2 regions of the Pseudogulbenkiania sp. FW507-F1 genome follow, and region 2 is predicted to be linked to the other one. Evidence: predicted binding sites of a transcription regulator. Region 2 holds the regulator's gene; the other holds the start of a gene.
The links. The regulator HrcA, encoded in region 2, represses chaperone genes, less so after heat shock. The targets are predictions, from matches to a motif close to ATTAGCACTCGNNNNNNNCGAGTGCTAAT.

Region 1: rpoH (RNA polymerase sigma factor RpoH) is a predicted target of HrcA. The motif match lies at 4,263-4,291, and genes of this name have one in related genera.

What each region holds. Positions count from the first base shown of each region.
Region 1 covers NZ_JBYSWM010000009.1:79,614-95,096, forward strand. The annotation lists gene AC3WG5_RS07930 (PglL family O-oligosaccharyltransferase) at 1-1,293, shown strand, start outside; gene AC3WG5_RS07935 (PglL family O-oligosaccharyltransferase) at 1,395-3,176, shown strand; gene rpoH (RNA polymerase sigma factor RpoH) at 3,367-4,230, opposite strand; gene ftsX (permease-like cell division protein FtsX) at 4,363-5,271, opposite strand; gene ftsE (cell division ATP-binding protein FtsE) at 5,268-5,921, opposite strand; gene ftsY (signal recognition particle-docking protein FtsY) at 6,147-7,223, opposite strand; gene AC3WG5_RS07960 (M16 family metallopeptidase) at 7,296-8,666, shown strand; gene AC3WG5_RS07965 (M16 family metallopeptidase) at 8,656-9,975, shown strand; gene rsmD (16S rRNA (guanine(966)-N(2))-methyltransferase RsmD) at 10,188-10,748, shown strand; gene AC3WG5_RS07975 (YfhL family 4Fe-4S dicluster ferredoxin) at 10,850-11,101, shown strand; tRNA gene AC3WG5_RS07980 (tRNA-Tyr) at 11,254-11,338, shown strand; tRNA gene AC3WG5_RS07985 (tRNA-Gly) at 11,394-11,467, shown strand; tRNA gene AC3WG5_RS07990 (tRNA-Thr) at 11,490-11,564, shown strand; gene tuf (elongation factor Tu) at 11,601-12,791, shown strand; tRNA gene AC3WG5_RS08000 (tRNA-Trp) at 12,806-12,881, shown strand; gene secE (preprotein translocase subunit SecE) at 12,950-13,303, shown strand; gene nusG (transcription termination/antitermination protein NusG) at 13,306-13,839, shown strand; gene rplK (50S ribosomal protein L11) at 13,939-14,370, shown strand; gene rplA (50S ribosomal protein L1) at 14,370-15,065, shown strand; tRNA gene AC3WG5_RS08025 (tRNA-Thr) at 15,227-15,301, shown strand; gene rplJ (50S ribosomal protein L10) at 15,388-15,483, shown strand, end outside.
Region 2 covers NZ_JBYSWM010000002.1:68,762-84,244, forward strand. The annotation lists gene dapE (succinyl-diaminopimelate desuccinylase) at 1-203, shown strand, start outside; gene AC3WG5_RS01805 (MarC family protein) at 349-981, shown strand; gene recR (recombination mediator RecR) at 1,079-1,678, opposite strand; gene AC3WG5_RS01815 (YbaB/EbfC family nucleoid-associated protein) at 1,956-2,294, opposite strand; gene dnaX (DNA polymerase III subunit gamma/tau) at 2,298-4,232, opposite strand; gene mltB (lytic murein transglycosylase B) at 4,292-5,323, opposite strand; gene hrcA (heat-inducible transcriptional repressor HrcA) at 5,373-6,392, opposite strand; gene recA (recombinase RecA) at 6,566-7,621, shown strand; gene recX (recombination regulator RecX) at 7,630-8,085, shown strand; gene AC3WG5_RS01845 (SRPBCC domain-containing protein) at 8,090-8,548, shown strand; gene alaS (alanine--tRNA ligase) at 8,629-11,262, shown strand; gene AC3WG5_RS01855 (DMT family transporter) at 11,376-12,308, opposite strand; gene AC3WG5_RS01860 (LysR substrate-binding domain-containing protein) at 12,497-13,405, shown strand; gene crcB (fluoride efflux transporter CrcB) at 13,397-13,780, opposite strand; tRNA gene AC3WG5_RS01870 (tRNA-Asn) at 14,104-14,179, opposite strand; gene AC3WG5_RS01875 (hypothetical protein) at 14,533-15,483, opposite strand, start outside.

The DNA.
Region 1 (15,483 bases), on a different contig from region 2:
TGGGGGATGCTGGCTGGTTGCTACTTAGTGGCGTGCAAACGTCTGCATGGAACAATTGGGCTACCAGCATTGGCCTTCCTTTCCTTGTTGATGGCATGGTCTGGATCCCGCCTGGTGCTGGCTTATGCTGGTGGTTTTGTTTTGCTTGCTGGACTTTGGTGGCTCCGGGCCCGCCTGGATCAAACCGTTCAGCGCTTTGCCCTAACGTTGATCGCGGCCACGCTGCTGATTATGCTGGCCCAGTTGTTTAATCACGAATTAGTAGGACTTATTCGCTCATCGGGTGCAGATATCCAAGTTGTTAGCGGGGCTGACCGTCTGTTGGATGCTGGCTTTGGGGCTAGGCGCCGTATTGAGTGGAGTAAGGCTTGGCAGGTGCTACAGGCTCATCCGTTATTCGGCGCAGGGTTTGGCAGCTATGCTTGGCAAAGTACGTGGTACGAAGCTTATGGTGGCTATCCCAAGGTTGTGGAAAGTGCGTTGTTCACGCACTCCCACAGTTTGATTTTCCAACTGATGGCGGAAACTGGCTGGATCGGATTGCTGGGGGCCTCTGCTATTCTGCTGTACTGTCTATGTCCCTATCTGCACAAGGAGGAGGCGACTCCCGATAATTTGCTGCTGAGCGGTATCGTGATGATCACTCTCGGTCATTCCCTGTTTGAATACCCGCTTTGGTATATGCCTTTTCTAACTGGCTTTGCCATCGTTTTAAGTCTGGCCCCGGGAAGGACTCTGCAAATTACCATCCGCCCCTTGATCCGAAATGTACTTGTGCTTTCCATTTGCTTGGGTGCCATAGTGTATGGGGTTACAGGGGTGCCGATGTTCTGGCGATTGGTGTACTGGCAAGTACCTTCAGGTATGGAGGACGAAGATAATGCCCGTATGCGCCAGCTGATTCCCTACCGGCAAAATCCGCTTTGGGCCACTGATGTCGATCTGGTTCTAAGCAATTATCTAGTCCCGTCGCGGCAGCAGTTGCCAACTCAATTGATGCTGTTCAGCGAAATGGCTCATTACCGGCCCTACTTTGAGGTGCTAGTTAAACTGGCTATGCTCGAAGCTTTGGACCAACAACCCGGCAAAGCACAGGCAACAATGTCAATGGCTCTGGCGGCTTTTCCCGATCTGGCAGGAAAAGCGAATCTGATGCTTTCCAGTTCAACGGAACCCGAATATGTACCCCTGAAGAACATGGTGGACAGGGCATTGGTCGCCTACCGTCAAGGCGGTGCCGCCGCTGCTGCCAGCGCAGTGTCTAAAGCTGAGTATCGCCAGCCACTGTTCTGAATTGCTTCAGTACTGCGCCAAAGCCGGGCTTCCTTCCCGGCTTTTTCCTTCCCCGCCGCTTTGCGCTATGCTGCGCGCTTGTGTTCACTGACCCGACCCCCATGCTTTCTTCCCGACTGTTTCCCCGGCTCGCCCTGCTGAGTGTCTGCCTGATCGCCATCGTGCCGTTCGCCTCGCGCTTCCACTACGTGCCCTTGCCGCAGTGGTGGGGGGAGATCAACGTGGTCTGGCTGACCGTGCTGGCGGCGGTGCTGTTGCTGCCCGGGCAGCCTGCCTTGTTCGGTCGCGTGCCGCGCGCGGCCTGGTGGGCTTTGCTGGCGGCGCTGTGCTGGGGGTTGCAGCCGTGGCTGGCGCCGGTGCTGTTCCCCGGCATGAACTGGGCCACGGCGCTGGCCTGGGCGTGCATGGCCTTGCTGGCTTGTGTCGTGCTGGCGTTGCGTGAGCACTTCGGCCAACGTGAGCTGACCGTCTGGCTGGCCTGGGCCTTGCTGGCCGGGGCGCTGCTCCAGTCGCTGATCGGCATGGCGCAACTGACCGGGCTGGCCGAAGCCACAGGGGGGCTGCTGTTCTACGACCACGCCCATCCGACCAGCAACATCTTCGGCCACATCGGCCAGCGCAACCAGTTCGCCCATTACCTGATGTGGGGCGTGCTGGCGGGGTGTTATCTGCACGCCGCCGGGAAATTGCCGGCACGCTGGCTGTGGGGGCTGGTGGCATGGCTGGCGCTGTTGCTGGCCTGGGCCGGCTCGCGCACCATCCTGCTCTACCTGCTGGCGCTGTCGGTGTTGGCGCTGGTCTGGCACTGGCGTATCGGCGACACGGCTTCGCGGCGTCTGCGCAACGTGCTGTGGATCAGTTGCATAGTGATCCTGGCGGCGCAGTTCCTGCTGCCGTGGGTGAACCAGCTGGTGTCGCTGCTGAGTCATGAAAGTGTGGGCGGGGCCTCGGGGCTGGAGCGGCTGGCGGCCAACGGCGACAGCATGGGCTCACGCCGCTTCGCCGAGATGCACAAGGCCTGGCTGGTGTTCAGCTCGCATCCGCTGTGGGGCGTGGGCTGGTCGCAGTTCGCCGCCGAGAGCGTGCGGTTGCAGCCGCTGCCGCAGTTTGCCGCGGCCGGCTTCAATAGCGGGTTGTTCACCAATGCCCATAACCTGGTGCTGCAGCTGTTGGCGGAGATGGGCGGGCTGGTGACGCTGCTGGTGTTGGGGGGCTTTGTCTGGGCGGTGTGGCCGTATTTCCGAGAGCGGGCCGAACTGGAACACGTTCTGCCGCTGGGCGGCATGACGGTGACGCTGATCCACAGCCTGCTGGAATACCCGTTGTGGTACCTGTACTTCCTCGCCGTGCTGGTGATCTTCGTGGCGCTGGCGCCGGGACCGGGTGCCCGCCTGCCGCGCCCGGCAAGGTTGCCGCTGTGGCTGGGGGTGGCGGCATTGGGCTGGTTGTCGCTGACGGGGCTGACCCGCTACGACGAACTGCTTGGGCTGTATACGCCGCAGGCCAACGCCAAGGCCAACGAAACACGCATGGCGCGGTTGGCTGAGATCGTCGAGACCGAACCGCTGTTCGCCTTCCACGCACTCAACACGCTGGACAATTACCTGCAGCCGACGCGCGAGCAGCTGCCGCAAAAGCGGCGCTGGCTGACACGGCTGGCGGCGTTCCGTCCCTATCCGGACGTGTTGCTCAAGAAGGCCCAACTGGAGGCGCTGGCGGGGGACGAAGGCGCTGCCGAGGTGACGCTCGGTTCAGCGCTGGCGTCGTTCCCCACCTACGCTCCCTCGTTCCTGAGCGAACTCGATCCGCGTGAGCCCGCCTGGGCCGGGCTGAGGCGGGTCACCGAGGCGGCGCGGCAAAAGCTGCCCCCGCAATACCGCTGAAGCGGCGGCTTCGCAGGGGGGGCTGGGTACGAAGTGCGGAGCGTCGCGTAACTCGTCACTGCATCTCATGGTTTGATGGGGCACGGCGCAAACGTCTTCCCCCATCCTACGGGCTACTACCCCGATTTACGCCGTGACAAGCAAAACGCCCCGCATCGCGGGGCGTTGTCGTGTTCCATGATCAGGAGCTTCAGGCCTCGATGGTGGCCCGCTCGCTCAGCGCGGCTTTCATCTTGGTCAGTGCCTTGGCCTCGATCTGGCGGATACGCTCGGCCGAGACGCCGAACTCGGCGGCCAGTTCGTGCAGCGTGGCGCCACTGTCGTCGGCCAGCCAGCGCGCTTCGATGATGCGGCGGCTGCGGGCGTCGAGCGAGGAGAGGGCCTGCTCCAACCCGGCGGTCTGCAGGTGGTCGAAGGCTTTCTTCTCCAGCTGGCGCGTCGGCTCGTGGTCGGAGTCGGCCAGCCAGTCGATCGGGGCAAAGCCCTCGTCGTCGTTGTCGTCGGCCAGCAGGGCCACGTCCTGGCCGCTCATGCGGGTTTCCATCTCCCGCACTTCTTCCGGCTTGACGCCGAGGTCGTCGGCGATGACGCGCGCTTCGCTGTCGGTCAGCGCGGCAAAGCTTTTCTTCATGCTGCGCAGGTTGAAGAACAGCTTGCGCTGCGGCTTGGTGGTGGCGACACGCACCAGGCGCCAGTTACGCAGGATGAATTCGTGTATTTCGGCCTTGATCCAGTGTACGGCGAAGGAGAACAGGCGTACGCCGCGGTTCGGCTCGAAGCGTTTCACCGCCTTCATCAGGCCGATATTGCCTTCCTGGATCAGGTCGGCTTGCGGCAGGCCGTAGCCGGCGTAGCCGCGGGCAATCGATACCACCACGCGCAGATGCGACAGCACCAGCTTTTTGGCCGCCTCCAGATCGTTCTGGGCATGCAGGCGGTTGGCCAGCTCGTTCTCTTCTTCTGCACTCAACAGCGGCACGCTGTTCACGATCTGGATGTACTGCTCCAGGCTGCCGCTGGACGAGGGGACGGGCAAGGCGAACGTTGCGGTCATGGATTAACTACCTCCTTGATGGGTAGTGCAATGCTAGCACTCGCATTGGTCGAGTGCCAGCAGCAAAAAGTTCCAGTGGCGATGTATTTTTCAATCGACCCGATAGCCGGCTTCTTTCGCGGCGATGGACGCCTAGTGCGGCTCGATCTGACGCAGGTGATGATTGGACGCCAGCCGTGCGCCGAGCATCGCCAGTATGCCGGTGGCGGCGAGCATGGCCAGCAGTTCGAACGGTGTCAGCGTGCGCAGTTCCAGCCGTTCGTTGTAGAGCTGGGCGAATTCGCGTACCGCCGGGTTGGCCGTGGCCACCAGCCAGCTGGTCAGCCCCCAGGCGATCAGCCCGGCCAGGATGCCCTGCCACAAGGCGTGGTAGAGGAAGGGGCGGCGGATGAAGTTGTCGCTGGCGCCGATCAGCTTCGACACCTCGATCTCGTCGCGGTGCGCCAGAATCTGCATGCGGATGGTGTTGTGCGTTACCAGCACCAGGGCGAGGCCGAGCGCGGCGCCGAGAAACAAGGTCAGGTGGCGCACTAGTTCGACCATGCCGTAGAGGCGCTTGGCCCAGCTGGCGTCGAACTGGGCGGACTCGACCATCGGCAGGCCCGACAGCTCCTTCTGCAGCATTTCCAGCTCGCCGGGCTCGAGCGTCACCGGGGTAACCACGAAGGCGTCCGGCAGCGGGTTGCTGTCCAGGTCGGCCGCCAGGCCGTCGAGGCCGTTGCGCTTTTCCAGCCCGGCCAGCGCCTCGGCCTTGCTGACGAAGCTGACCGATTTCACCTTGGGGTTGCCGGCGAGCGAGCTTTTCACCGCGGCGAGGTCGGCGTCCTCGGCCGACAGTTCCATGAACAGCGAAATCTGCGGTGTGGCGGTGAGCTTGCCGACCCAGGCCTGGGTGCTCTCGATGCCGAGGTACAGTGCCAGCGGCAGCGCCAGCGCCACCGACAGCATCAGCAGGCTGAGCAGGCTGCCGAACGGCTGGCGCAGGATTTTGACCAGCGCCTGGCGGGCGCTCAAGAAGTGCAGGTAGAGAAAGTGCTTCATGCGGCGAACTGTCCTTCTCTCAGGCGGATGATGCGGCGTCCGTAGTCTTCCATCAGCGTCTCGTCGTGGGCCGAGATCACCACGGTGACGCCGACCTGGTGGAACGACTTGAACAATTCCATGATGTCGAGCGCGTAGGCGCGGTCGAGGTTGGCCGAAGGCTCGTCGGCGAGCAGGATGGACGGGCGATGCACCACGGCGCGGGCGATGCACAGCCGTTGCTGTTCGCCACCGGAGAGGTGGATCGGCATCGACTTCTCCTTACCCAGCAGACCGACCTTGTCGAGCGCGGCGCGCACGCGTTTGGCGGCATCGCGCCGGTCGAAACCGATGATGTTGAGCGGCAGCATGACGTTGTCGAACACCGGGCGGTCGAACAGGATCTTGTGATCCTGGAACACCAGACCGATGTGCTGGCGCACGTAGGGCAGCTGGCTCGGACGCAGCTTGCTGAGGTTCTGGCCGTTGACCAGCACGCCGCCGCTGGTGGCGCGTTCGATGCCGGAGATCAGCTTGAGCAGGGTGGATTTGCCGGCACCGGAGTGGCCGGCCAGGAACACCATTTCGCCGCTGTCGATGGCAAACGAGAGATTCTTCAGGGCCTCGTTACCCCCGGGGTAGCGCTTGGTGACCTGGTCGAACTGGATCATGCGAAAGAGTCCCCTTGCGGATAGATTAATTGGCCAAAGCCAGGCTGGATACAGAGCCATTCCAGCCGGCGAGCAAGCCAGGGCAGGGTGAGTGTTGCCGGTGCGCGGGAAGCGGAATGGCCACGGGATACGTCAGGATTCCGCCTCGCCGCGCGCATCGGAAGAGGCGCACGCGGTCCGCCGGCACTCACGATGCCAGGCCGGAGCCGCCCGATGGAGCGGCTCTCAGTCGAACAGTGCGTCAACGTAGTCCTTGGCATTGAACGGACGCAGGTCGTCGATGCTTTCGCCGACGCCGACGAAGCGCAGTGGCACCGGGTTCTGCTTGGCGATGGCGGCGATCACCCCGCCCTTGGCGGTGCCGTCGAGCTTGGTCAGGATCAGCCCGGTCAGGCCGAGTGCCTCGTCGAACACCTTCACCTGGTTGATGGCGTTCTGGCCGATGTTGGCGTCCAGCACCAGCATCACCTCGTGTGGCGCTTCCGGCAGGGCCTTCTGGATCACCCGCTTCACCTTCTTGATCTCTTCCATCAGGTGCAGCTGCGTCGGCAGGCGCCCGGCGGTGTCGGCCAGCACGATGTCGATGCCGCGCGCCTGCGCCGCCTTGATGGCGTCGAAACAGACCGCGGCCGAGTCGCCGCTCTGCTGGGCGATCACGGTGACGTTATTGCGCTCGCCCCAGGCGATCAGCTGCTCGCGCGCGGCGGCGCGGAAGGTGTCGCCGGCGGCCAGCAGCACCGACTTGCCCTGCGACTGGAAGTACTTGGCCAACTTGCCGATGCTGGTGGTCTTGCCAGCGCCGTTGACGCCCGCCATCATGATGACATAGGGTTTGCGACCGGCGATGTCGAGCGGCTGCTCCAGCGGACCGATCAAGTCGTTCAACGAGTCCTTCAGCGCCCCCTTCAGTTCGGCGGCATCCTTCAGGCCCCGGAGCGAGACGCGCTCGCGCACGTCCTTGAGCAGGTGCAGGGTGGCGTCGACGCCCATGTCGGCGGTCAACAGCACCGTCTCTAGTTCGTCGTACAGGTCCTCGTCGATCTTGCCGCCGCCGAACAGGCCGGCCAGCGACTTGCCGAGCTTGTCGCGGGTTTTCGACAGGCCGGCCTTGAGCCGCTCGGTCCAGCTCGGTTTTTTCGGCGGAACGGCCTCGGCCACGACTGGCGCGATGACGGCGGTTTCGGGGGTAGAGGGGGCATCGGCGATGTGGGGCTCGGCGATGGCGGTGGTGTTGGTGGCGGGTGTTTCACTGCTGGCCGGGGTGGCTGGCGGCGCAGACTTCTTCTTGAAGAAACTAAACATGCTGGGCTGTAGTCAACTTATGGCATCGGATGGACCAAATTGTATCCTCAAATCAGGCATAGGGCAGATTCCGTGATTTCTAGAACCCTCTCGACTGTTGCGGGCGTGGTGTTTCTCGGGGTGTGCGGCGTGGTTTCGGCCGAACCCGTCGAGGCCGTGCTCGATAACGGCATGAAAATCGTGGTGCAGCGCGACGAGCGCGCGCCGGTGGCGGTATCGCAGTTGTGGTACCGCGTCGGCAGTGTGGACGAGGTCAACGGTCGCACCGGGCTGTCGCACCTGCTGGAACACATGATGTTCAAAGGCACGCCGACGGTGCCGGCCGGCGAATTCAGCCGCCTCATTGCCCAGGCCGGGGGGAAGGACAACGCCTTCACCTCGCGCGACTACACCGTCTACTTCCAGCAGCTGGCCGCCGACAAGCTGCCGCTGGCGCTCAAGCTGGAGGCGGATCGCATGCACAACCTGTCGTTCAAGGACAGCGATTTCACCAGCGAATTGCAGGTGGTGAAGGAAGAGCGGCGCATGCGCACCGACGACCAGCCGGCCGGCATCATGGCCGAAACCCTGTTCGCCAACGCCTTCGTCGCCAGCCCGGTGCGCTACCCGGTGATCGGCTGGATGGACGACCTCGATCACATGAAGCCGGACGACCTGCGCCAGTGGTACCACCACTGGTACGGCCCGAACAACGCCACGCTGGTGGTGGTGGGCGACGTCGATCCGCAGGCGGTGATCGCCGAGGCGCGCCGCCAGTTCGGCCCGCTCAAGCCGGTGGCGCTGCCCGAGCGCCGGCCGCAGCTCGAGCCGGAACAGAAGGGCGGGCGCCGGGTCAGCGTCAAGGCGGTGTCGCCGCTGCCCTCCCTGACGCTGGCGTGGCAGGTGCCGCGGCTGGAGAAGGTCGATGCGCAGCGGCCGTACGCCTTATATATGTTGTCGGCGATTCTCGACGGCCAGGCCGCGTCGCGCCTGCCGCGCCGCCTGGTGCGCGAGCAGCGCGTCGCCACCGAGGTGTCGGCCGACTACGACATGCTCGGGCGCGGCGGGGCCCTGTTCACGCTCAGCGGGGTGCCGGCCCAGGGCAAGACCCTGGCGCAACTGGAACAGGCCCTGCGCCAGGAAATCGCCCATATCGCCCGCGACGGTGTCAGCGAACGCGAGCTGGAACGCGTGCGACTGCAGCTGCAGGCCGGGCGCATCTACGAAAAGGATTCGATGTTTGCCCAGGCCATGCGGATCGGCAACCTGGAAAGCATCGGCTTCTCCTGGCGCGACGACGCCACCATCGACGCCAATATCGCCAAGGTCAGAGCGCGGCAGGTGCAAGAGGCCGCCCGCACGTTGGTCGACGACCATCTGACTGTCGTGACGCTATTGCCGCAGCAGGGAGAGACGCCGCGTACGGCGGCCATGCTACAAGGGGATCAGACTCATGTCCGTTAAACTGCGCAAAAGCGTGATCGGCTGGCTGGCCGCCTCCATGCTGCTTAGTGGCATGGCGCAGGCGGTGACCATCCAGCACTGGAACAGCGCCCGAGGTGCCCGCGTCTACTTCGTCGAGGCCCATGCCAACCCCATCGTCGACCTGCGCGTCGAGTTCGACGCCGGCAACCGACGCGAAGACCCGGCCAAGCCCGGCGTCAGCGATATGACCGCCAGCCTGCTCGACGCCGGCACCGCCAAGCGCAGCGAAGAACAGTTGCGCGAAGCACTGGCCGATACCGCCTCGTCGCTGTCGGCATTCGCCGAACTCGAGGGGGCCGGCATCACGCTGCGCACCCTGGCGCGTCCGGCGGTGCGCGAACAAGCGGTGGCGCTGGCGGCGGACGTACTGGCCCGGCCCGTTTTCCCCGCGGCCATCCTCGAGCGGGAAAAGGCGCGCACCATCGAAAACCTGCGGCAGGAAGAAAACGACGCCGGTTTCCTGGCGCAGCGCGAGCTGACCCGGCTGATGTACCCGCAGCATCCCTACGGCATCAACGCCCGGGTGTCCGCCGCATCGCTCAAATCGATCACTCGCGCCGACCTGATGGCGTTCTGGCGCAGCCACTACCAGCCGCGCTACGCCGTGGTGTCGATCGTCGGCGACCTGAGCCGGGCGGAAGCGGAAAGGTTGGCCGAAGAACTGCTTGCCGGGCTCGCCAACCGCCCGGGCAGCCTGCCCACCATGCCGCAGGTGGCATTACCGCCCGCCGGCAAGACGGTCAAGCTGACTCATCCCGGAACGCAGACCCACATGGCGCTGGGCATGCCGGTGATCACCCGTGACGATCCGGATTACTTCCCCCTGCTGGTCGGCAATTACGTGCTGGGCGGCGGCGGTTTCGACGCCCGGCTGATGAAGGAAGTGCGCGACAAGCGCGGCCTCACCTATGGCGTCAGCAGCAACTTCAGCCCGTATCAGTGCGCCGGCGAATTCGCTATCGGGCTCTCCACCCGCAACGACCAGGCCGCGACTGCCCTCAAGGTCACGCGTGACACGCTGCAACAGTTCATCGAGGAGGGGCCGAGCGCGGCCGAGCTGGAGCAGGCCAAGGCCAACATCATCGGAGGCTTCCCCTTGCGCTTCGATAGCAACGGCAAGCTGCTGGGCTATCTCGGCGTGATCGGTTTGTACCAGTTGCCGCTGACTTTCCTCGACGATTACGTGAAGCACGTCGCGGCGGTCACGCCAGAACAAGTACGCGATGCCTGGCGACGCCGCATCCACCCCGAGCAAATGACGACGGTCATCGTCGGGCCGAATTCCTGACCGTTGCCCAACGTGGCTGCTCCCGCCTGCGCACGGCCGGGGCAGGGGCGCTGTGGGTGCCGCCGGCTGTGTCGATCGAGACCGGGACCCAGTCCTTGCCGGTTGGCGATGTCGTCCCTTGATCGTCCACGCAGCGGTTAACTGATTAAAATTAAGGCGCCGAGCACCGGATCACGGTAAACTCTGCGCCTTGATTTTTTTACCGCTTTACCATGAGTCAAGCCAGAAACCAAGTTCGGATCATCGGTGGCGACTACCGTCGCCGGCAATTGTCGTTCCCCGACGCCGAAGGCCTTCGGCCAACCCCCGACCGCGTGCGCGAAACCCTGTTCAACTGGCTTGGACAGGAACTGGACGGGCTCAACTGCCTCGATCTGTTCGCCGGCAGCGGCGCGTTGGGTTTCGAAGCCGCCTCGCGCCGGGCGCGGCGCGTGGTCATGGTGGAAAAATCGCGCAAGGTCGCCGACAGCCTCAAGGCCAATCGCCAGCTGCTCACGGCGCAGTCGGTCGAGGTCGTGGTGATGGATGCGCTGCATTACCTCAAAAGCTGTCGCGAGCGCTTCGACCTGGTGTTTCTCGATCCACCCTACCGTTCCGAGCTGCTCGAGCAAATCCTGCCGCTGCTGCCCGCCGTGCTCGCTGACGATGCGCGAGTCTACGTCGAGGCGGCCAGTTGGCCCGGACTCGACGGCTGGCAACGGATAAAAGAAGGCCGCGCCGGCCTGGTCCATTACGGGCTGCTCGGGCGGGACCGGCCAGAAGCAAGCCTGTAGCCCGCCGCGCCGGAGCTCGCTATATCCATATAACAGTGAGGACTTGCGGGCCGGCAAGCCGGGTGACAGAATTCAAACATGAAATACTTGAGGAAAATACTATGTCTTTGATGATTACTGACGAGTGCATCAACTGCGACGTCTGTGAGCCGGAGTGCCCGAACAACGCCATCTCGCAGGGCGAGGAAATCTACGAGATCGACCCCAACCTGTGTACCCAGTGCGTTGGCCATTACGACGAACCGCAGTGCCAGCAGGTCTGTCCGGTCGACTGCATTCCGCTGGATCCGAACCGCCAGGAAACGCAGGACGAACTGTATCAGAAGTATCTACGTATCAGCGGCAAGGCCTGATGCGACGCTAAGTGCCTGATGCGAAAAGAGAAGGGTTCGGTGGCAAATCATGCTGCCGGACCCTTCGGTTTTTTATTCGCAAGAAAATGCAGTTTTTTCAAAAAAGGTGTTGACGGCCTTCGGGGCTGTCTATAATATTCGGGTCTCTTTCAGGAGGGATTCCCGAGCGGTCAAAGGGATCAGACTGTAAATCTGACGGCTCTGCCTTCGAAGGTTCGAATCCTTCTCCCTCCACCAGAATACTTTTAAACGTCTTGGCGGCGTGTAGTAAAGTCGTCCGTGATCGTGATGGGCGGGTGTAGCTCAATGGTAGAGCAGAAGCCTTCCAAGCTTACGACGAGGGTTCGATTCCCTTCACCCGCTCCAGACGTTATATGTCAGTTTTAGGGCCCATGTAGCTCAGGGGTAGAGCACTCCCTTGGTAAGGGAGAGGTCGGCAGTTCAATTCTGCCCATGGGCACCACCCGCTTAATTTGTTTCGGATTCAGGAAATTTTGCCATGGCTAAGGAAAAGTTTGCGCGGACTAAACCGCACGTAAACGTCGGCACCATCGGTCACGTTGACCATGGTAAAACTACGCTGACCGCCGCTATCACCACCATTCTGTCGAAGAAGTTCGGTGGCGAAGCCAAAGACTACTCCCAGATCGATAGCGCGCCGGAAGAAAAGGCTCGTGGTATTACCATCAATACCGCGCACGTAGAATACGAAACCGAAAACCGCCACTACGCCCACGTAGACTGCCCGGGCCACGCCGACTATGTGAAGAACATGATCACCGGCGCTGCCCAGATGGATGGCGCGATCCTGGTGTGCTCGGCCGCTGACGGTCCGATGCCGCAAACCCGCGAACACATCCTGCTGTCCCGTCAGGTAGGTGTACCGTACATCATCGTCTACCTGAACAAGGCTGACCTGGTGGACGACGCCGAGCTGCTGGAACTGGTGGAAATGGAAGTGCGCGACCTGCTGTCGTCCTACGACTTCCCGGGCGACGACACCCCGATCATCATCGGCTCCGCTCGTCTGGCGCTGGAAGGCGACCAGTCGGAATACGGCGAACCGTCGATCTTCCGTCTGGCCGACGCGCTGGACAGCTACATCCCGACCCCGGAACGTGCTGTTGACAAGCCGTTCCTGCTGCCGATCGAAGACGTGTTCTCGATCTCCGGCCGTGGCACCGTGGTGACCGGTCGTGTTGAGCGCGGCATCGTCAAGGTCGGTGAAGAACTGGAAATCGTGGGCCTGAAGGCCACCGCGAAGACCACCTGCACCGGCGTGGAAATGTTCCGCAAGCTGCTGGACCAGGGTCAGGCTGGTGACAACGTCGGCGTGCTGCTGCGCGGCACCAAGCGTGAAGACGTCGAGCGTGGTCAGGTTCTGGCCAAGCCGGGCTCGATCACCCCGCACACCAAGTTCTCTGCTTCGGTCTACGTACTGAGCAAAGAAGAAGGTGGCCGTCACACCCCGTTCTTCGCCAACTACCGTCCGCAGTTCTACTTCCGCACCACCGACGTGACCGGCGCTGTTAGCCTGGCCGAAGGCGTGGAAATGGTAATGCCGGGTGACAACGTGGAAATCACCGTGGAACTGATCGCTCCGATCGCCATGGAAGAAGGTCTGCGCTTCGCCATCCGCGAAGGTGGCCGTACCGTCGGCGCCGGCGTCGTTGCCAAGATCATCGCTTGATCTGAAAAGGTTTTAGGCCAGTAGCTCAATTGGTAGAGTATCGGTCTCCAAAACCGAGGGTTGGGGGTTCGAGACCCTCCTGGCCTGCCAATTAAGACCAGCCGGCGCTTGCGCGCCGGTTGGTCTTTTGTCGCATTCACGCAGAGAAAATCCCGCACATGGAAATGCAAGACAAAATCAAGCTGGCACTGGCAGGGCTGATCGTCGCTGTCGGTATTGTTGGCTTTTACATGATTCCGGAAACCCAGGGTGTGCTGCGGGTGCTGGCCTTTGTGGTCAGTCTGGCTGCGGCGGCTGCCGTGGTGTGGACTTCGGCGACCGGCAAGGCCTTCGTCGGCTACGCCCAGGAGTCGGTGGCGGAAGGTCGCAAGGTGGTATGGCCGACACGCAAGGAGGCCCTGCAGATGACGGGCCTGGTGTTCGTGTTCGTATTGATCCTGGCGTTATTCATGTGGCTGGTCGACTCGGGGTTGTCCTGGCTGTTCTATGACGTGCTTCTCGGTCGAGGTTAATAATGGCTAAGCGTTGGTATGTGGTGCATGCCTATTCGGGTTTTGAAAAGAGCGTGCAGAAGGCGCTGCGAGAGCGTATCGAGCGCTCCGAGGTAGCTGACCTGTTCGGTCAGGTGCTGGTGCCGGTAGAGGAAGTGGTTGACGTCAAGAATGGCCGCAAGTCCATCTCGGAGCGCAAATTCTTCCCTGGCTACGTGCTGGTCGAAATGGAAATGACCGATGAAACCTGGCATCTGGTGAAGAGCACGCCGAAAGTCACCGGCTTCGTTGGTGGTACCGCCAACCGCCCGGCTCCGATTTCCAAGAAGGAAGTCGAGTCGATCATGCAGCAAATGCAGGAGGGCGTGGAAAAGCCGAAGCCGAAGGTGTTGTTCGAGGTCGGCGAGAGGGTGCGAGTCATCGATGGGCCGTTCAACGACTTCAATGGTTCGGTCGATGAGGTGAACTACGAGCGCAACAAGATTCGCGTTTCGGTGCAGATCTTCGGGCGTGAAACACCGGTTGAGCTGGATTTCAACCAGGTAGAAAAGCTGTAATTCTGCTTGGCAGTTTGTTGGAGGGCATGTATAATCATGCCCTTTCGTCTGGGAAGCGGGCGCCTCGCCTGCGTTACTACCCGTATTAGGAGCTAAATCGTGGCAAAGAAGATTGTCGGCTATATCAAGCTGCAAGTGCCCGCTGGTAAAGCCAACCCGTCGCCGCCGATCGGTCCGGCGCTGGGTCAGCGTGGTCTGAACATCATGGAATTCTGCAAGGCGTTCAACGCCCAGACTCAAGGCGTCGAGCCGGGTCTGCCGATTCCGGTTGTGATCACTGCCTACGCGGATAAGTCCTTCACCTTCGTGATGAAGACTCCGCCGGCAACCATCCTGCTGAAGAAGGCCGCTGGTATCCAGAAGGGTAGCCCGAAGCCGCATACCGACAAGGTGGGTACCGTTACTCGCGCCCAGCTGGAAGAGATCGCCAAGACCAAGTCCCCGGACCTGACCGCTGCCGATCTGGATGCTGCCGTGCGCACCATCGCCGGTTCCGCTCGTTCCATGGGTCTGAAAGTGGAGGGTGTGTAATGGCTAAGGTTTCCAAGCGCCTGAAGGCTCTGAATGCCAAGATCGACGCCAACAAGCTGTACGCTGTTGACGAAGCTCTGTCGCTGGTAAAAGAAGCGGCTACCGCCAAGTTCGACGAGTCGATCGACATCGCCGTGAACCTGGGTGTGGATCCGCGTAAATCCGACCAGGTCGTGCGCGGCTCCGTGGTGCTGCCGCGCGGTACCGGTAAGTCGGTGCGTGTTGCCGTGTTTGCTCAAGGCGCCAACGCCGAAGCCGCCAAGGCTGCCGGTGCTGAAATCGTCGGTTTCGACGATCTGGCCGAGCAAATCAAGGCTGGTCAGCTGGACTTCGACGTTGTTATCGCTTCTCCGGATGCGATGCGCGTGGTCGGTCAACTGGGTCAGATCCTCGGTCCGCGCGGCCTGATGCCGAACCCGAAGGTGGGTACCGTGACCCCGAACGTTGCCGAAGCCGTGAAGAACGCCAAGGCCGGTCAGGTTCAGTACCGTACCGACAAGGCAGGTATCATTCACGCTACCATCGGCCGTGCTTCCTTCGAAGCCGAAGCCCTGCGTGAAAACCTGTCCGCTCTGGTCGACGCCCTGGTGAAAGCCAAGCCGGCTGCTTCCAAGGGCCTGTACCTGCGGAAAATCGCCGTATCCAGCACCATGGGTGTTGGTGTGCGCGTAGATACCAGCACCGTCAACGCTTAATGCGATGGTGCGGCAAACCTCTGGGTTTGCCATGACTTTGGGCCGGCGGGCGTTTCGCCCGCCGGATTGTCAAAGACCGTAGGAGCCGCAAGGCTTAATCGTCGCAAGACATCCTGCGCAGACGGTGTGCCCGAGTAGAAGGCTGTCAAAACGTCTTACGGGCCCATGTAGCTCAGGGGTAGAGCACTCCCTTGGTAAGGGAGAGGTCGGCGGTTCAATTCCGCCCATGGGCACCATCAGATAGTTCTGCTGTGTCTCCTGAACAGGTCGCCGCTGCAAAGCGGAGCGGTTCGCCGCTTCATTTCAGACTAGGAGCTAGACCTTGAGTCTCAATCTTGAAGATAAAAAGGCGGTAGTGGCCGAAGTGTCTGCCCAACTGGTAGATGCCCAGACCCTCGTTATCGCCGAATATCGTGGC
Region 2 (15,483 bases):
AGCAGGTGATGGGGGTGGATGCCGAACTGTCCACCACCGGCGGCACCTCGGACGGGCGCTTCATCAAGCGCATCGCGCGCGAACTGGCCGAGTTCGGCCCGGTCAATGCCTCGATCCACAAGCTGAACGAGTGCGTCGAAGTGCACGCCATCGAGCGGCTGTCGGACATCTACGAGGCCGCGCTGAAGAACCTGCTGCTGTGAGCCCCTGCCCCGGCTCCTGAGCGCGCGTCGGCAGACCGGGTGTCTGCCGATTTTTCTTGCCCGGGCGGAGCCGGGACCTCTTCAGAAACGTAGCGGAACGTTTCCCTTACCGACTGACTTCGACAACAACAAGGACATCCGGCTCATGAAAGAACTGGAAATCGCCAAGATATTCATTTCGCTGCTGGTGCTGGTCAACCCGCTCGGCGCGATTCCGCTGTTCATCAGCCTGACGCCCAACGCGAGCCAGATCGAGCGGCGCAAGATCGCCAAGATTTCGTCCACCTCGGTGGCGGTGGTGATCATCACCTCGGCGCTGATCGGCGAGAGCCTGCTGAAATTTCTCGGCATCAGCATCGGCTCGTTCCAAGTCGGCGGCGGCCTGCTGGTGATGATGATCGCGCTGGCGCTGATGAACGCCAAGCCCAACCCCACCAAGACCAGCGACGAGGAGCGCGTGGAAGCCGAGTTGCGCACCAACATCGCGGTGGTGCCGATGGCGATGCCGCTGCTGACCGGGCCGGGCACCATCTCCACCGTGATCATCTACAGCACCACGGCCCACAGCTGGGTGCAGATCAGCTACCTGATCGTCAGCGGCCTGCTGATCGCGCTGTCCTGCTACGCCGCGATGGCGATGGCCACGCCGATCAGCCGCTGGCTCGGCCAGACCGGCATCAACATCGTCAACCGGGTGATGGGCATGATCCTGGCGGCGGTGTCGGTGGAGATCATCGTGGACGGGCTGTACCGGCTGTTTCCGCAGCTGAGCCACTAGCCTGCCGAGCGCCACGGCAAAAAAGGTTGGCCGAAGGCACGCGCAGAGCGCCTTCGGCCAACCTTTTGTCCCTTGCGCGAATCTTACCGCCCCTGGATCACCCCAGCTGGCGCCGCTCGTACAGCGCCTGCGCCAGCGTGCCTGAGTCGACGTACTCCAACTCGCCGCCCACCGGCATGCCGCGCGCGATGCGGCTGACCGCCAGGCCCCGGTCCTTCAGCAACTCGGCGATCATGTGCGCCGTCACCTCGCCTTCGGCGGTGAAGTTGGTGGCGATGATCACCTCCTCCACCACGCCGTCGAGCGCGCGCACCATCAGCTTGTCGAGGTTGACGTCCTTGGGGCCGATGCCGTCGATCGGCGACAGCCGCCCCATCAGCACGAAGTACAGCCCGTCGTAGCAGCGCGCCTGCTCCAGCATCAGGAGGTCGGCCGGCATTTCCACAATGCACAGCTGGTGCTGGTTGCGCGCCGGCTCGGCGCACAGATTGCACAACGGCGTCTCGCTGAAGGTGTTGCAGCGCTCGCAGTGGGTCAGGTTGGCCAGCGCCCGGTCGAGCGCGCGCGCCAGCCGGTCGGCCCCGGCCTGATCGCGCTGCAGCAGGTGGAACGCCATGCGCTGGGCCGACTTGGGGCCGACCCCGGGCAGCACCTTGAGCGCGGAAATCAACTGGTCGAGCGAGGGGGGATTTTTCATCGGGCAGGCGGAGAAAGAGAAAAAGGTTGGCCGAAGCCCATGCTTCGGCCAACCTTAGAACCAGCCCCCGATCTTGCTACGCAGCCCTGATCGGGGCTCATGTATACGGCGTGCGAATCTATCGCTGAGCCAATCAAAGATTGGCACGCAGGGATTCGCTCAGCGATCAGAAATCCTCATGTACTGTGTGTACATTCCGGTTTCTGCGCTGCCATTCACCCCGCTGAGGGCCGCTCGCTACAGATCGAGAGCCGGTTCTTTAGGAAGACATCGGGAATCAGAACGGCAGTTTCATGCCCGGCGGCAGGTTGAGGCCGGCGGTGAAACCGGACATCTTGTCCTGGGTGGTGCTTTCCACCTTGCGCACCGCGTCGTTGACGGCGGCGGCGATCAGGTCTTCCAGCATTTCCTTGTCGTCCTTGGCGTCTTCCAGCAGGCTGTCGTCGATCGACACGCGCTTGATGTCGTGCTGGCAGGTCATCACCACCTTGACCAGGCCGGCGCCGGATTGGCCTTCGACTTCGACCTTGCCCAGCTCTTCCTGGGCCTTCTTCATGTTTTCCTGCATCTGCTGGGCCTGCTTCATCAGGCCGGCGATACCACCTTTTCCGAACATGGGCTACAACTCCTGCACAGGTTGAATCGTCTCGGTGAGCAGCACGGCGTTGAATTCGCCGACCAGCTGCCGCACCACGGGATCGTTTTCGAGATTGACGCGCGCCGCCGCCAGCTGTTCCTGGCGGAAACGCGCCTCGCGCATCGCCGGGGTTTCCATCCCCAGCTCCTCCACGCTGACCGACAGCTCCGGCGCCTGGCCGAAGCGTTCGGCCAACGCGGCCTTGAGTTTTTCCTGGTAATCGCGCGTGGCGAGGTGACGGAAGCTCTCCGGCACCGCCAGCTGCAAGCGCCGCCCATCCCAGGATTTGAGCACCGCGTTGTGCGCCAGCATGCGGCTGGCCCCCATGCGCGCGCCCAGCTCGGCCACCAGCCCCGCCCAATCACCGTCGAAAACGTAGGGCTCGGCGGCGGCAGGCGGTGCGACCGGCTCCGGCCACGCCTCGGCAGTGCTGTCGTCGGCGCTCACCCCCGCCTGCCAGGCTTCGGCGGCGACATCGCCGGCGTCGTCGGGAGCATCCTCCCACGGCGCCAGTTCGACCGACGGCGGCGTGGCCGGCGCGGCCTGAGTGGCGACGGCCGGGGCCGCCGGCACCGGCTGCGGCGCGGGTTCGACGCGCGCCGGCGCGGGTTCGACGCGCGCCGGCTCGGGTTCGGGGTCGGCCGGTGCGGACTCGTCCGGCGTGGCGGGTGCACTGCGCGCCGCTCCGTTGCGGCCGGACAAACGCGCCAGCAAGGCCTTGGCAGCGGAAGCCCCCTCCACCGACGGCTCACTCGGCACGGCCGGCCGGCTCGCCGGCTCGGGACGGCTCGCCGCCGCCGGACGCGGTGCCGGCGTGCTGTCGCCCGGCGCATTCTGCGGATGAAACGCCAGCATGCGTAGCAGCGTCATGGTGAAACCGGCGTGCTCGTCCGGCGCCAGGGCCAGGTCCTTGCGGCCATGGATGGCGATCTGGTAGTAGAGCTGCACGTCTTCCGGCGCGATCAGTTGCGCCAGAGCCAGCACCGCCTCGGCGTCGGGGTCGTCACCGGTGATGGCGGCCGGTACCGTCTGCGCCAGCGCGATCTGCTGCAACAGCAGGGCCAGTTCGCCCAGTGCGCTGTCGAAGCCGACGCCGCGCTCGGCCAACGCCTTGGCCTCGGCGATCAGGCGCGGGCCGTCGGCCTCGGCCAGGGCTTCCAACAGGGTATAGAGGTAGGCACGGTCGACCGCACCCAGCATGGCGCGCACCCCGCCCTCCTCGACCTTGCCAACGCCGTAGGCGATGGCCTGGTCGAGCAGCGACAGCGCGTCGCGCATCGAGCCGGCGGCGGCACGGCCGAGCAGCGCCAGCGCCGGCGCCTCGTAGCTCACCTGCTCCACGTCGAGCACGCGTGCCAGGTGGCCCGCCACCTGCTGCGGCGTCATGTTGCGCAGCGAGAACTGCAGACAGCGGCTCAGCACCGTCACCGGCACCTTCTGCGGATCGGTGGTGGCAAGGATGAACTTGACGTGGGCCGGCGGCTCTTCCAGCGTCTTCAACATGGCGTTGAAGGCGCTCTTGGAGAGCATGTGCACCTCGTCGATGATGTACACCTTGTAGCGCCCCGAGGTAGGCGCGTACTGGGCGTTTTCCAGCACTTCGCGGATATTGTCGATGCCGGTATTGGAGGCGGCGTCGATCTCCAAGAGGTCGACGAAGCGGCCGGCGTCGATCTGGCGACAGGCGGAACACTCGCCGCACGGCTCGGCGCCGACACCGACCTCGCAGTTGAGGCTCTTGGCCAGAATCCGGGCGATGGTGGTCTTGCCCACGCCGCGCGTGCCGGTCAGCAGGTAGGCGTGATGCAGCCGCTCACCGGCCAGGGCGTTGGTCAGGGCGCGCACCACGTGCTCCTGACCGACCAGGTCGGCAAAGCGTTTCGGGCGCCATTTGCGGGCAAGCACTTGATAAGTCATGGTGGCGGATTCTAATTCCAATTGGCAGGCAAGGCGACCCTTTTCGTCGCCGCCCGACGTCACGGCGCCGGTGTCGAAACCGGCTGCTGGCCGAGGAACTGCTGCGCCAGATAACGCTCGCGGATGGCGGCTGCCACCTCCTGCGCCGCTTTGGCGTACAGGGTGCTCTTGTTGTAGCGGGTGATGACGTAGAAGTTGTTCAGACCGAGCCAGTATTCGGTCACGCCGGGCGCGGTTTCCAGCGGCACCAGCACCGCCGGCACCTGGTCGCCCACCGGCGCCTCCGGCTGCACCCCCATCTGCTTCAGCTCGCCCACGGTATAGTGCAGGTTGAACTTGTCGGCCACCAGCTGATCGACCTGCGCCCCCGGCTGCACGCTGGCCGGCAGGATCACGTCGTCGCCGTGGCGCCAGCCGTGCAGCTGGAAGTAATGCGCCACGCTGCCGATCACGTCCGGCACGCTGCCCCAGATATCGCGATGGCCGTCGCCGTCGAAGTCTACCGCCCACTTGCGGTAGCTCGACGGCATGAACTGCGGCCAGCCCATGGCGCCGGCGTAGGAGCCTTTCAAGAGCAGCGGATTCTTGCCTTCTTCCTTGGCCAGGCGCAGGAACTCGGTGAGTTCGCCGCGGAAATACTCGGCGCGGCGCGGGTAATCGAAACCGATGGTCGACAGGGCATCCACCACGCGGAAACTGCCGGTGCTGCGGCCGTAGCCGGTCTCGATGCCGATGATCGCCACCACCACCTCCGGCGCCACGCCGAAGGTCGCCTCGGCCCGCTCCAGCGTAGCCGCGTTGTCCTTCCAGAACGACACGCCGCCGTCGATCAGGCGATCGTTGAAGAAGGCCGGACGGAACTGGTACCACGGCCGCGAGGTGGCCGGGCGGTCGAGTATCTGCAGGATGTTGGGCTTGGTTTCGACGTTGGCGAACACTGCCTCCAGCTCGGGGCGGTCGAACTGGCCGCTGGCCACCTGCTCGTCGATATAGCGTTGCACGTCGGGCCGGGCGAGAAACGCCGCGTCGGCCAGCGCCAGCGAGCTGGTCAGGGCGAGCGTGGCGGCAGCCAGGCAGGTAAGGAGTTTCATCAGGGCGTTCCGGTAAGGCATCCGCCGGCACCACGCCGACCGACTGGGTTTATTGATAGGACAGCGCGCTCGATACCAGGCGCGAGGTAATGTCCACGATGGGAATGACGCGCTCGTAGGCCATGCGGGTCGGGCCCACCACGCCGAGCGTGCCCACCACCTGGCCATTGATGCAGTAAGGCGCGGTCACGATCGAGCACTCGCCCAGCGTCACCACCCCCGACTCCTCGCCGATGAAAATATTGACCCCCTGCGCGTTGCGGCTCTGGTTGAGCAGCTCCAGCAGCTCGGTCTTGCGCTCGAAGGTCTCGAACAACTCGCGCAACCGCGTCAGGTCGTCGGAGAGATCGCTGACGTTCAGCAGGTTGGTACCGCCGGCGATCACCACCGAGGCCGGCGCGTCGCTCATCGCGCTCTGGCCGAAGCGGATCGCCGCCGCCATCAGCTCGGTGATATCCCCCTTCAGCTGGTGCAGCTCGCTCTCCATGCGCTGCGCGATGCTGGTCAAGCCCTGGCCGGCGTAGTGCTGGTTGAGGAAGTTGGCGGCCTCGATCAGCTCGGTCGGGGAGTAGTCGCGCAACGGATTGAGCAGGTGATTCTGCACGTCGCCGTCCATGGTCACCAGGATCAGCAGGATGCGCCGCTCCGATAGGCGCAGGAACTCGACCTGGCGGAAGGCCACGTCGAGGCGCTGCGGGGTGATCACCACGCCGGCGAAATGGGTGAGATCCGACAGCAGCGACGAGGCCGACTGGGCGATGCGCTGCGGGCTGTCCGGCTGCAGGCTGTGCTCCAGCTCGTGCAGCGTGCCCTCTTCCAGCGGCCGGATGGTCAGCATCCGGTCGACGAACAGGCGGTAGCCCTTGGCGGTCGGTATACGGCCGGCCGAGGTGTGCGGCGAGGCAACCAGGCCCATCTCTTCGAGATCGGCCAGCACGTTACGAATCGAGGCCGGGGACAGGTCCAGCCCCGCCACCATGGCCAGCGTGCGGGAACCGACCGGCTGCCCGTCGGCGATGTAGCGCTCGACCAGAGCTTTCAGCAGGCGTTGCGCGCGTTCGTTCAGCATGCCAATCATTTTACACGTCCCCCGTGGAGTGAGAAGTGGCTGCATTCCCCGGCATTTCAAGCGCCTCACGGCAGATCGCGCTTGGCCGGCGCGCGCATGCCCGCGTTTGAGCGCCATGGGCTTTGTGCGATAATCCGGCGGTACGTTTATCAAACCCGATTTTTGGAGACAGCATGGCGGAGCGTTCCGAAGACAAGAGCAAGGCCCTGGCCGCGGCCCTTGCCCAGATTGAGAAGCAGTTCGGCAAGGGTTCGATCATGCGCATGAGCGACAACCAGATCACCGAAAATCTGCAGGTGATCAGCACCGGCTCGCTCGGTCTCGATCTGGCGCTGGGCGTGGGCGGCCTGCCGCGCGGTCGCGTGGTGGAAATCTACGGCCCGGAATCGTCCGGCAAGACCACGCTGTGTCTGCAGGTGGTGGCCGAAGCGCAGAAACTGGGCGGCACCTGCGCCTACATCGATGCGGAAAACGCGCTCGACCCGACCTACGCCCAGAAACTCGGCGTCAACGTCGAAGACCTGCTGATCTCGCAGCCGGACACCGGCGAACAGGCGCTGGAAATCTGTGACATGCTGGTGCGTTCCAGCGGCGTCGACGTGATCGTGGTCGACTCGGTGGCGGCCCTGGTGCCGAAGGCCGAAATCGAAGGCGAAATGGGCGACAACCACGTCGGCCTGCACGCCCGCCTGATGAGCCAGGCGCTGCGCAAGCTGACCGGCAATATCAAGCGCACCAACACCCTGGTGATCTTCATCAACCAGATCCGCATGAAGATCGGCGTGATGTTCGGCAGCCCGGAAACCACCACCGGCGGCAACGCGCTGAAGTTCTACGCCTCGGTGCGCCTCGACATCCGTCGTATCGGCGGCATCAAGAAGGGCGAGGAAATCATCGGTAACGAGACCCGCGTCAAAGTGGTCAAGAACAAGGTATCGCCGCCGTTCCGTCAGGCCGGCTTCGACATCCTGTACGGCGAAGGCATCTCGCGCGAGGGCGAAATCGTCGAGCTGGGCGTGGAGCATGGCTTCGTCGAGAAATCCGGCGCCTGGTACAGCTACAACGGCCAGAAGATCGGCCAGGGCAAGGACAACACCCGTCTGTGGCTGAAGGACAACCCGGCCATCGCGCGCGAGATCGAAGGCAAGATTCGCGAGGCGGTCGGCATCAATGTCGCCATCACCGAAGGCCAGCCGGAAGAGGAAGAGCTGGCTGACGGCATGTTCTGATCCGGCGCATGACGAAAAGCCTGAAAGCGCGGGCCGTCGACCTCCTCTCCCGGCGCGAATATTCGCGCCGGGAACTGGAGCGGCGGCTCGCGCCGTTTGCCGAGAGCGCAGAACAGCTGGTCACCCTGCTCGACGAGCTGGCGGCCAACGGCTGGCAATCCGACCACCGTTTTGCCGAGCAGTTTGCCGACGTCAAGGGCCGCAAGTACGGCAGCCGCCGCATCGCCCAGGCGATGCGAGAAAAAGGGCTGGACCGGGAAGCGATCGAGACGGCGCTGGCGCAGCAGGACGACACGGCCGTGGCGCTCTCGCTGTGGCAGCGCAAGTTCGGCACGCCGCCCGCCACGCCCCAGGACAAGATGAAGCAAATGCGGTTTCTCGCCACGCGCGGCTTCCCGATGGACGTGATCCGCCGGGTGCTGCAAGGAACGGTGGACGAGGACTTTACCGACGCGGAGGATTAGGGCGATGCCAATCAAGACCATCGACAGCCGTATCGACATCCAGGCCAGCCCCGACCAGATCTGGCAGGTGCTCACCGACTGGCCCAGCTATCCATACTGGAACCCGTTCATCGTCGGCCTGCACGGCAAGCTGCAGCGCGGTGCGCGGCTGTGCGTCACGGTGCATCCGCCGCAGGCGCGGCGCATGACCTTCCGCCCCACCCTGATCGAGCTCGAACCGGGCCTCAAACTGGTCTGGCGCGGCACCTTGCTGGCCCAGCCGCTGTTTTGCGGCGTGCACGCCTTTGAACTGGAGGTGCTGGATGCCGGCACTACCCGGCTGTACCAGCGCGAGACCTTCCAGGGCCTGTTGACCCCGCTGTTTTCCGAAACCCTGCTCAACCACACCCGAAACGGCTTCGTCGGCATGAACGAAGCCGTCAAGAAGCGGGCCGAAACCCTTGCCAGCACCGGGACGGCTTGACACAATCGAGCCATGCTCGATGTAGTGCGCCGCAACAACCCGGTTGGCGGCCCGTCTTAGACCCTGACGAAACAATATTTATGAAAACCTCTGAAATTCGCCAGAAGTTTCTGGACTTTTTTGCCTCCAAGGGCCATCAGGTCGTGCCTTCCAGCAGCCTGATCCCCGGCAACGACCCGACCCTGATGTTCACCGTGGCCGGCATGGTCCAGTTCAAGGACGTGTTCCTCGGCTTCGAGAAGCGCGACTACACCCGCGCCACCACCAGCCAGAAATGCCTGCGTGCCGGCGGCAAGCACAACGACCTGGAGAACGTCGGCTATACCGCGCGCCACCACACCTTCTTCGAGATGCTGGGCAACTTCAGCTTCGGCGACTACTTCAAGCACGATGCCATCACCTACGCCTGGGAGTTCCTGACCGGCGAGCAGTGGCTGGCCCTGCCGAAGGAAAAGCTGATGGTCACGGTGTACGCCAGCGACGACGAGGCCTTCGACATCTGGCACAAGACCGTCGGCCTGCCGGTGGAAAAGATCGTACGCATCGGCGACAACAAGGGGGCGGCGTACGCCTCCGACAACTTCTGGACCATGGGCGATACCGGCCCGTGCGGCCCGTGCACCGAGATTTTCTATGACCACGGCGAGGAAGTTGCCGGCGGCCCTCCGGGCAGCCCGGACGAGGACGGCGACCGCTTCATGGAGATCTGGAACAACGTGTTCATGCAGTTCAACCGCGACGAGACCGGCACGCTGCACCCGCTGCCGAAGCCGTCGGTGGATACCGGCATGGGCCTGGAGCGCCTCTCCACCGTGCTGCAGCACGTGAAGTCCAACTACGAAACCGACGGCCTCGCCTGCCTGGTGCGCGCCGCCGCGCGTGAAACCGGCGTCGAGTACAGCCAGAACGTGCCGTCGCTGAAGGTGATCGCCGATCACATCCGCGCCTGCAGCTTCATGATCGCCGACGGCATCCTGCCGTCCAACGAAGGCCGCGGCTACGTGCTGCGCCGCATTGCCCGCCGCGCCATCCGTCACGGCTACAAGCTGGGCCAGAAGGGCCTGTTCTTCCACAAGATCGTGGCCGACCTGGTGGAAGAAATGGGCGGAGCCTACCCGGAACTACGCCAGCAGCAGGCCCACATCGAAGACAACCTGCGCGCCGAGGAAGTCCGCTTCGCCGAGACGCTGGAACACGGCATGGCGCTGGTCGATGCCGCGCTGCAGGGTGGCAAGATCCGCATGGACGGCGACACCATCTTCAAGCTGTATGACACCTTCGGCTTCCCGGTCGACCTGACCGCCGACATCTGCCGCGAGCGTAATATCGAGGTGGACATGGAGGGCTTCGAGCACGCGATGAACGCCCAGCGTGAACGCGCGCGTGCCGCCTCCAGCTTCAAGATGACCGGCAACCTGGAGTACGCAGGTGCCGACACCCGCTTCCACGGCTACGAAACCGCCAGCGTCGACGCCAAGGTGCTGGCGCTGTTCAAGGGCAGCACCCCGGTCGAGCAGTTGGCCGAAGGCGAAGAAGGCGTAGTGGTGCTGGACGACACCGCGTTCTACGCCGAGGGCGGCGGCCAGGTCGGCGATTGCGGCGAAATTTCGGTGAGCGGCGGCGTCGGCGCGCTGTTCGACGTGACCGACACCCAGAAGATCAAGGCCGCCACCTTCGGCCACAGCGGCCGCGTGGTGCGCGGTGCGCTGCACGTCGGCGACACGGTGCAGGCCACCATCGACCTGCACAAGCGCCTCGCCACCGCACGCAACCACTCCGCCACCCACCTGTTGCACGCGGCCTTGCGTCACGTGCTGGGCAGCCACGTGGCGCAGAAGGGTTCGCTGGTGAACGCCGAGCGCACCCGCTTCGACTTCGCCCATGGCGAGCCGGTGTCGGCCGCGCAGATCGCCGAGATCGAACGCGTGGTGAACCGCATCGTGCTGCACAACGTCGAGGTATCGGCCAACGTGATGGCCTACGACGACGCCATCCGCGCCGGCGCCATCGCGCTGTTCGGCGAGAAGTACGGCGACGAGGTGCGCGTGCTGAAGATGGGCGAATTCTCCACCGAACTGTGCGGCGGCACCCACGTCAAGCGCACCGGCGACATCGGCTTCTTCAAGATCGTGGCGGAAGGCGGCGTGGCCGCCGGCGTGCGCCGCATCGAGGCGGTGACCGGCGAAGGCGCCGTGGCCTACGCCCAGCAGCAGGAAAGCCTGGTGAAGGAAGCGGCCGGCGCGCTGAAGGCGCAGACCAGCGAGGAAGTGGTCGGCAAGATCGGCAGCCTGCAGGACAACCTGAAGGCGCTGGAGAAGGAGCTGTCGCGCCTCAAGGCCAAGCTGGCCGCCTCGGCCGGCGACACCCTGGCCGACAGCGCGGTCGAGATCGGTGGCATCAAGGTGCTGGCTGCCGAGCTGGAAGGCGCCGACAACACCGCGCTGCGCGAGACCCTGGACAAGCTCAAGGACAAGCTCAAGTCGGCCGCCATCGTGCTGGCCGCCAAGGGCGACGGCAAGGTCTCGCTGGTGGCCGGCGTCACCGCCGACCTGACCGGCAAGATCAAGGCCGGCGAACTGGTCAACTTCGTCGCCCAGCAGGTGGGTGGTAAAGGTGGCGGGCGTCCCGACATGGCCCAAGCCGGCGGCACCCAGCCCGAGAAGCTGGCCGAGGCACTGGCCGGCGTCAACGCCTGGGTGAGCGGCAAGCTGTAAGCCACCCCGAACGCGCCCCGCGCAGCCAGGACAAAGCCGCATGGAATTCCATGCGGCTTTTTCATGTCCAGCTACCGATCTTCGGCCAACCTTTTCCCGTCACGACCGCCCGCTCACTTGCTGCGCCCGACCACCCCCACCCCGCCGATCACCAGCGCCGCGCCCAACACCTGCAACCCGGTCAGGCTCTCGCCGAGGACCAGCCAGCCCATCGCCATGGTCAATACCGGCCCCAGCGTGCCGACCGAGGCCGCCTTGCCGGCGCCGAGCTGGCGGATCGCGACGTTGAGGCACCACACCGGCAGCACCGTGCTGAACACTCCCATGGCGAACCCGATCAGGTACACCGGCATGGGCAAAAGCAGCGCCGTCAGCGGCGTGGTCACGGCAAAGTGGACGAACACCGCCAGGCACGCCACCAGTGTCGCCAGCGCGGCGAAACGGGTGGCACCGATGCGGGCGATCGCCTCCCCCGAGCCGACCAGGTACAGGGCATAGCTCACGGTACTGGCAACGACCCAGGCCAGGCCGATCAGCGCCTGACTGCCCAGCCCGGCGTCGCGCAGATCCTGCACGAAAGCGAGGGCGATGCCGAGATAGGCCAGCCCGACCCCCAGCCACACCTTGGCCGGGTAGCGCTTGCCCAGCCACAGCACCGAGATGAACAACACCAGCGTCGGGTAGAGAAACAGCGTCAGACGCTCCAGCGCCGCCGAGACGTATTGCAGGCCGATGAAATCCAGCAGGCTGGAGAGGTAGTAGCCCAGCAAGCCCAGCAGCGCCAGTTGCTGCCAGTCGCGCCGCTCGAGACGGCGCGCGCCGCCAGCCACGCCGCTGCGCCACGCCATCAGCAGGAAGAACGGCAGGGCGAAGGCCATGCGCAACACCAGCAGGGCTTCGGCGCCGGCGCCGTAGCGATACCCCAGTTTGACGAACACCGCCTTGGCGGAAAACCCCAGCGCCGCCAACAGGGCCATGGCCACACCTTTGTTTTTCGCGAAGGCGACACGGCCAGCCAGCGGCAGCGGTTTCTGTGCTTCGATCATGTCAGGTTCCTTGTTTTCGGCCTATTATGGCGGGAAGTGCCGGCACACCGTTATGTTCTTGGCGCAGCCAGACTTCTCCAAACACGAAGGCTCAACGGCGGGGGTTCGCTTTCACTGAACGGGTCCGCCTGCTGCAGCCGCGGCGCGCCGGTCTATCCGCCCCCTCCCCTCTGTAGAAACCCCGCACCATGCGACTCGACTTCATCGACCTGAAACTGTTCACCGCCCTGGCCGAGAGCGGCAGCCTGACCGAGGCCGCCGAACGCTTCCCGATGGCCCTCTCCGCCGCCAGCCAGCGCCTGAAAAAGCTGGAAGACCTGTACGGGGTGCAGCTGGTGGAACGCCACTCGCGCGGCATCGCCCTCACCCACGCCGGCGACGTGCTGCTGCATCATGCCCGGCGTCTCTTGCTGGGCTCAGAGCAGCTGAATGGCGACATGGGGCGGCTCAGCCAGGGCGTGCGGCGGGAAATCCGGCTGATGGCCAACAGCGTCGCCAGCAACGAATTCCTGCCGGACCTGCTGGGCCGCTTTCTGGCGGCGCAGCCCGAGCTGGATGTTGTGCTGGCCGAGCGCCCGAGCCGCGACATCGTCACGGCGATCGAAGACGGCGAGGCCGATATCGGCATCCTGGACGGCAGCCTGGGGGTGGAACGGCTGCCCTTGCTGCCGTTTGCCCGCGACCGCCTGGTGGTGATTTGCGGCCCCGCGCACCCGCTCCACGGCACGGCTTCGGTCGCGTTCGCCACCTTGCTCGATCATGCCTTCGTCGGCCTGACCGAAACCAGCGCCATGCAAGGCTTCGTGGAAAGCATGGCACGGCGCAAGGGCAAGGCGCTACGCCTGCGGCTGCGCGTTTCCAGCTTCGCCGCCGTGGCCACTTTGGTGGGACGCAACGCCGGACTGGCCATCCTGCCGGCCCGCTCGGCGCGGAGTCTGGCCCAGAGTCATGCGCTGCACGTGGTGGAATTGACCGACCCGTGGGCGATACGCGAACTGCAGTTGTGTGTGAAAGATATCGACAGCCTGCCGGCACAGGCGCGGCTGCTGCTGGACGCTCTGCTCAGCGCCGATCACGGCGAGCCAGTGTCAGACTAGCGAGCGCAGCCACGCATAGCTGTAGAGGCCCAACAGGGTCATCAGCAGCGAGCCCATCACGTGCGCCAGGATGGCCGCCGCTGCCCAGCCCAAACGCCCCTGCTGCAACAACTCCACCACCTCGGCCGAGAACGTCGAAAAGGTGGTCAGGCCGCCCAGGAAGCCCGTCACCAGCAACAGACGCCATTCTGGCGGCAGGGTCGCATGCTGTGCCAAGACGGCGATGATGAAGCCGATCAGGTAGCCTCCCAGCAGGTTGGCGCACAACGTGCCGAGCGGCAGCGACGGCAACAGCGCGTTCAGGCGCAGGCCCAGCATCCAGCGCAACAAGGCGCCGCTCGAAGCACCGGCACAGATGGCGAGAATCTTGGTCATGGACGAGTGTGGCGAGAGGAGTGTCATAAAGCATTGTTGTACAGGCGCTCCGCCATCACAACCACGGCGGCGCCGTGGCCCGCCGAGCCAGGCCTTCAAGGCGCCTCCGACATGCCCCACGACCGACGACGCACCAGCGGCACGCCCAGCCGTTTGCCCCGGACAGTGGGGTTGCCGGTGAGGCGGTCGTGTCGTTCGCTCGGAAAGAACCCGCTGGCGATGGGGATGGTGTCGCCTCGCCGGCGGGCGCGGAGGGGTTGGGCAGGCAGACACCTGCCGGAAATGCAAAAAGCCAGCACGATGTGCTGGCTTTCATGAAACTTTGGCTCCCCGAGCAGGGCTCGAACCTGCGACCTGCGGATTAACAGTCCGTCGCTCTACCAACTGAGCTATCAGGGAACATCTAAAGAGAAAACAATTATATTGACCGAAAACCTATCCGTCAAGCGATCTCGCATTATTTTTATCTCAAACCACCCGGACGGCAGCGACAGGCACCGTCTGGCTTCTTCCGAACGGCCCCAGGTTGGGGGGCGGATCATCCCGGTACGCACTGTGCCACCCTGCAAGCCTTGCCGGCGGCGGCGCTCCGCGTAGAGCCTGTTCACGATCTTTTTACGAGCGGCGCGGTCCCGGCAAACAACCCGATAGGAGGCGGACGACACCGGCCTTGGCATTCCAAGGCCAAGTCGGCCCCCCCCCCCCGTGTGGCCAAGCGCGGCCGCCGCCCCAAAAAGATCGTGAACAGCTAGTTACAGCGCCAGCAGCGAGACGACGCGATAGCGGCTCACGCCCAGCAGGGCCGGGATGACGCCGAGGAAGGAGCGGTAGTCGCCGGCCTGGTTCAGGCGCGCGTTGAAATCGGCCACGAACTCCTGCGCCCAGCTCTGCTCGCCCATGCGCGACAGTTGGTCGATGGCGTCACGCGCCTGGTCGATGGCGCTGGTGATGGCACTGTGTGCCTGGCGCAGCTGCGACAGGGCGCTTACCACACGTTGCAGGGTCTGGCGCACGTGGGCATGGTCGTTCACCTGCCACTCGCCGGTTGCCAGCCGCTCCGGTTCGGCCTCGGTCTTGACGCGCTGCGGCTGGCCGGAGGGGAAGCGGACGCCGCCGCCGCGTACCGCGAGGCGGTCGCGGATGGCCGGCCAGGCCGCCTCGTCCACCGAGAAACCGAGCTGGCCGTCGTCGTTGATGGCCGCGCGGATGCCTGACGGTGCCAGGGCGCGGTTGAGACGGCGCATGATCTCATCTTCGCTGACGTCGCCGCCGACGTTGAACGACATCGCGGCGGTGCCTCGCTCGCCGCTGAACAGCGCCAGCGTTTCCGCGGGCCCGCTGCGCAGGCTGTCGAGGTCCATGCCACGTACGGTGAAGTCTTGCCGGGCGTCGGCCGCCAGATGAAAGCGCAGCTTGGCGTCGACGCTGCCGCCGCTTTGGGCATGGCGCTGCGCCAGGGTGGTGGCGAAGCGGCCGATGCGGGCCTCCAGCCCTTCCCGGTCGATGCGGCGCTGGGCGAGCTGCTGGCTGAGGTCGGTCTTGAGCTGCTCCAGCTGGCCCGCCAGGCCGTCGACGAAGCCCAGGGCACGTTGCGCGGCGGTGAGCTGCTCGTTGAGCTGGCTGCTGTAGCGCCAGCCGCTGGCGGCCGTGGTGCCGGCCACGGCTGATTCGGCCGGAGCTTGCGGCGTGCTGCGCAGATCGGT